DNA from 2 places in the Corynebacterium sphenisci DSM 44792 genome. Region 2 is predicted to be linked to the other one. Evidence: predicted binding sites of a transcription regulator. Region 2 holds the regulator's gene; the other holds the start of a gene.

Region 1 (2,386 bases), 730 kb from region 2:
GCGGCGGTAGACGTACTGGATGACCTCCTCGCGGCGCCCGGACTCGATGTCCAGGTCGATGTCCGGGGGCCCGTCGCGCTCCGGGGAGAGGAAGCGCTCGAAGAGCAGCCCGGCGGCGACCGGGTCGACGTTGGTGATGCCCAGGGCGAAGCAGACCGCGGAATTCGCCGCGGAGCCGCGGCCCTGGGCGAGGATGCCCTCCCGGCGGCAGAAGGCGACGATGTCATGCACGATCAGGAAGTACCCGGGGAAGCCCAGGTCGGCGATCACCGCCAGCTCCCGGTCGATCTGGGCCAGCGCCGCCGGGTCGCCCCGGTAGCGGCGGGCCGCCCCGGCCAGGGTCAGCTCGCGCAGCACCTCCGCCTCGTCCCGGCCGTCCGGATCCGCCCAGGCCGGCAGCCGGGGGGCGATGAGATCGAGGGTGAAGGCGCATTCCGCGGCGACCTCGGCGGTGGCCGCGGCCACCCCGGGCAGCCGCGCGGCGGCCGCGGCCAGCTCCGCCGGGGAGCGCAGCCAGCTCCCCCCGGCCGGCGGCAGCCGGGCGATGTGCTCGTCGAGGCTCTCCCGGGCGCGCAGCGCCGCCTTCGCCCCGGCCACCCGCGCCTGGCCGGGGCCGGCGGCGGTGGCCGCGGAGCAGAGCACCCGGCGCAGCCCCAGCCGGTCCGCGGCGGCGGCGAGGGCGGCGTCGGCGTCCGCGGCCTCGGGGGTCAGCGTGAGCCGGTGCTCGCAGGCGACGTGCTCGGCGCCGAAGGCGTCGACCAGCTCCCCGAGGCGGGGCAGCCAGGCGGCGTCGGCGAGCACCTGCCAGTGCCCGCCGGCGGCGGCGGCCAGCTCCGCCGGCGGCGGATAGGCCACCACGTCCTTGTCCCGATCCGCCAGATGCGCCGCGGTGAGCGCCCGGCTGAGCCGCCGGTAGCCCTCCGGGCCGCGGGCGAGCACGGTCAGCGGGGCATGCGGCAGGCCCAGTTCGGCGCCGATCACGGTGGCCAGGCCCGCCTCGGCGGCGGCCTCGGCGAAGCGGGGCACCCCGTAGAGGCCGTCCCGGTCGGCGATGCCCAGGGTGGTCAGGCCCAGCCGGACCGCCTCGGCGACCAGCAGCTCCGGCTCCGAGGCGCCGATCAGGAAGGACCGGGAGCTGCGGCAGTGCAGCTCCACCGGCAGCCCCCGCCCCGCCCCGGCCGGGGGCGGGGCCGGGGCCGGCGCGGGCGCGGGCGCGGGCGCGCGCATCCCGTTGACGCCCCAGCCGGGCTCGATCCGCCCGGCGGGGGCGCCGGAGAGGATCCGCTCGATCCGCGACCAGGGCAGGGCGCGGGGGGTGTCGTCGCTCATGCCCGGCAGGCTACCGCCGCCCCGGACCGCCGGGCAAACGCATGTTCGATTAACGTCGCGGTTTCGCGTGGCCGGGCCGCGCTGCTACTGTGGGAACCCGAAAGAGACAGCTCGGTCTACTAACGGCGCCGGGCGCACCGACCTGAAGGACGAACCACCATGAATCTGCGACGCATCGGCGCCGTGGGCGCGGCCCTGGCCATCACCGCCGCCGGCCTCGTCGGCTGCGGGGCCGACGGCCGGGAGGCCCTCGGCGAGGGCGACCCGATCCGGATCGGCACCACCGACCGGGAGAAGGAGGCGTGGTCGGTGTTCGAGGCCAAGGCCGCCGACGCCGGCATCGAGCTCGACATCGTCGAATTCGCCGAGTACCCGCCGGTGAACACCGCCCTGTCCGAGGGGCAGCTCGACGTCAACCTCTTCCAGCACATCAAGTACCTGGCGGAGTACAACGTCGGCGCCGACGACGACCTGGTGCCGATCGGCGCCACCGAGATCGTGCCGCTGGCGCTGTTCTGGAAGGGCGGCGACGACGTCGCCGACATCCCGGAGGGCACCGAGGTGGCGATCCCCAACGACTCCACCAACCGGGGCCGGGCGATCAACATGCTCGCCTCCGCCGGGCTGCTCGCCCTCGACGGCGAGCACGCCAACCCCACCCCCCTGGACATCGACGAGGACGCCTCCCGGGTGCGGGTCACCCCGGTCGACGCCGCGCAGACCACCCTGGCCTACGGGGAGGGCAAGCCGGCGGTGATCAACAACACCTTCCTGGAGCGCGCCGGGATCGACCCGAACAGCGCCATCCACCAGGACGACCCCTCCGATCCGGCCGCGGAGCCGTACATCAACGTCTTCGTGACCACCCCGGAGAACGCCGGCAACGAGGACCTGGCCACCCTGGTGCGGCTCTGGCACGACCCGGAGGTGCTCGCCGCGGTGGACCGCGACTCCCGCGGCACCTCGGTGCCGGTGGACCGCCCCGCCGAGGAGCTGCAGGCCATCCTGGAGCGCGCCGAGGACGACGCCCGCGCCGCCGACGATGAGTGATCCCCGC
Region 2 (2,386 bases):
TCCCCGGCCCTGGCCTACCTCACCGACCCCTGGCAGCCGGCGGTGCTCCGGCTCATCGACATGACCTGCCGCTCCGGGGCGGACATGGACGTGCCGGTGGGGGTGTGCGGGGAGGCCGCCGCGGATCCGGCGCTGGCCTGCGTGCTGGTGGGCATGGGGGTGGCCTCGCTGTCCGCCGCGGCCACCGCGCTGCCCGGAGTGGGCGCCCAGCTCGGCGTGGTCACCCGGGAGCAGTGCCGGGCCGCCGCCCGGCTGGCCCTGGACGCCCCCGACGCCGAGGCCGCGCGCACCGCGGTGCGCGAGCTGCTCGCCGAGGCCGCCGCGGACTGAGCCGCGCCCGGCGCACGCCGAAGGGCCCGGCCCCGGGGAGCTCCCCGGGGCCGGGCCCTTCGGCCGCGCGCTAGAGCTTGCGCAGCACGGTGACGACCTTGCCCAGGATCCGCGCCCGCTCGGCGGGGATCGGCTCGAAATCGTCGTTGTGCGGCAGCAGCCACTTGCCGGAGGCGTCCTCCGACCACTCCTTGCAGGTGGCCTCCCCGTCGATCATGGCGGCGACGAACTCGCCCTTCTCCGCCACGTTCTGGGAGCGCACCACCACCCAGTCGCCGTCGAAGATGCCGGCGTCCCGCATGGACTCGCCGACGATGCGCAGCATGAACAGCTCGCCCTGGCCGACCAGGTTCTCCGGCAGCGCCATGTAGTCGTCGATGTGCTGTTCGGCGAGGATCGGCGCCCCGGCGGCGATGTCGCCGACCACCGGCACGTAGGTGGGGGCGGTGGCGCCCTCCGGCACCTGCGGGATGTCCGGGCCGCCGGCGGGGGCGGGGGAGCGGTGGCCCAGATCGCGCACGTCCACCGCGCGCGGCTTCTTCGGATCGCGGCGCAGGAAGCCCTTCCGCTCGAGCTCCTTGAGCTGGTAGGCCACCGAGGAGGTGGAGTTCAGGCCGACCGCGTCGCCGATCTCGCGGATGCTCGGGGGGTAGCCCCGCTCCAGCACCGCCTCCCGGATCATGTCCAGGATGCGCCGCTGGCGTTCGGTGAGCGTCTTCGGATCGGGCCTGGTCTGCTCGGTCATCGTCGGTTCCTCCACGGTTGGCGTCGTTCGTCCACGCTCCGGAGCCGGTTCCCCCGGCGGCGCCCTCGGGTGGTACGCCTGTGCGTTCGAATACGACAGTACAGGATCCCCCGCCCCAGTGCACGCCTGTTCGATCCTTCGAACGCATGTCTGGACACGGACCGAACAGCCGTGCTATAAATCGAACACAGAGACGGACTCGAACACCTGTCCGCGTGACCGGGCCGCAGCGTCCGGTCGCCGGGCACAGTCGGCGCCATGAAGGAGACCACGATGACCGCCAGCACCATCCACCGCCCCGGAGGGCGCGGCCGGATCCCCGCCGGCCAGTCCATCCCCACCCTGCCCGCCTGGGTGGAGCAGGCCCCCCGCCGGACCGCCGCCCCGCGGCGCGGCGCGGTGCGCCGGCCCCCGCGCGGCGCCGCCGCGCCCCGGCCCGGACTGCCGGCCCCGGCCCCGGTGCGCCGCCGGCGCTCCGCGGGGCTGGGCGCCGCCGGGGTGCGCGCCGAGGCCCCGGGGGCGGTGGCCGGGCCGGTGCGCGAAATCCCGCGCACCCGGGCCACCGTCGCCGCGGTGGTCCTCGCCGGGGCCTTCCTCGGCGGGGCGCTGGGGCTGTCCTGGACCGATCCGGAGCCGGCGCCCGCGGCGCCCCCGGCCCACCCGGTCGCCATCGGCGCGGAGGCGGCCGCCGGTTAAGCTGGGGCAATGCACTGCCCCTTTTGCCACCATGAGCAAACCAAGGTCGTCGACTCCCGCCTGACCGAGGAGGGCTCGACCATGCGCCGCCGCCGGGAGTGCGTCGCCTGCGGCAAACGCTTCACCACCCTGGAGCGCTCCATGCTGATGGTCGTCAAACGCGACGGCCAGCCCGAGGAGTTCAGCCGGGACAAGGTGATCCGGGGCGTGCGCCGGGCCTGCCAGGGCCGGGACGTGCCCGAGGCGAAGCTGAAGAAGCTCGCCCAGCAGGTGGAGGAGACGCTGCGCTCCCAGGGCACCTCCCAGGTCGACTCCAACCAGGTGGGCCTGGCCATCCTGGAGCCGCTGCGCGATCTCGACGAGGTCGGCTACCTGCGCTTCGCCTCGGTCTACAAGTCCTTCTCCTCCGCGGAGGACTTCCTCGAGGAGATCCGGCGGCTGCACGCCGCCGAGGCCCGCGACGCCGCGGGCCGCTGAGGGCGCCCGCCGCTAGCGCAGTTTCGCGATCTCCCGGCCGATCCGCTGCGGGGACACCGATCCGGCGGTGCCCAGCCGCTGGGCGAACAGGCTCACCCGCAGCTCCTGGATCCGCCACCCGATGTCGCGCACCGCCGG

The links. Region 2 encodes LexA, which represses DNA repair genes until DNA is damaged. Its sites were predicted from a motif close to CGAACANNTGTTCG; they were not measured.
Region 1: a site for LexA is predicted at 1,364-1,377, ahead of CSPHI_RS02220 (error-prone DNA polymerase). Genes of this name have one in related genera too.

The regions. Positions count from the first base shown of each region.
Region 1 covers NZ_CP009248.1:479,259-481,644, reverse strand. Annotated here, with positions in the region: gene CSPHI_RS02220 (error-prone DNA polymerase) at 1-1,329, opposite strand, end outside; gene CSPHI_RS02215 (MetQ/NlpA family ABC transporter substrate-binding protein) at 1,489-2,379, shown strand; gene CSPHI_RS02210 (methionine ABC transporter ATP-binding protein) at 2,372-2,386, shown strand, end outside.
Region 2 covers NZ_CP009248.1:1,209,504-1,211,889, forward strand. Annotated here, with positions in the region: gene CSPHI_RS05560 (phosphoenolpyruvate--protein phosphotransferase) at 1-330, shown strand, start outside; gene lexA (transcriptional repressor LexA) at 401-1,075, opposite strand; gene CSPHI_RS05570 (hypothetical protein) at 1,349-1,771, shown strand; gene nrdR (transcriptional regulator NrdR) at 1,781-2,248, shown strand; gene hrpA (ATP-dependent RNA helicase HrpA) at 2,261-2,386, opposite strand, start outside.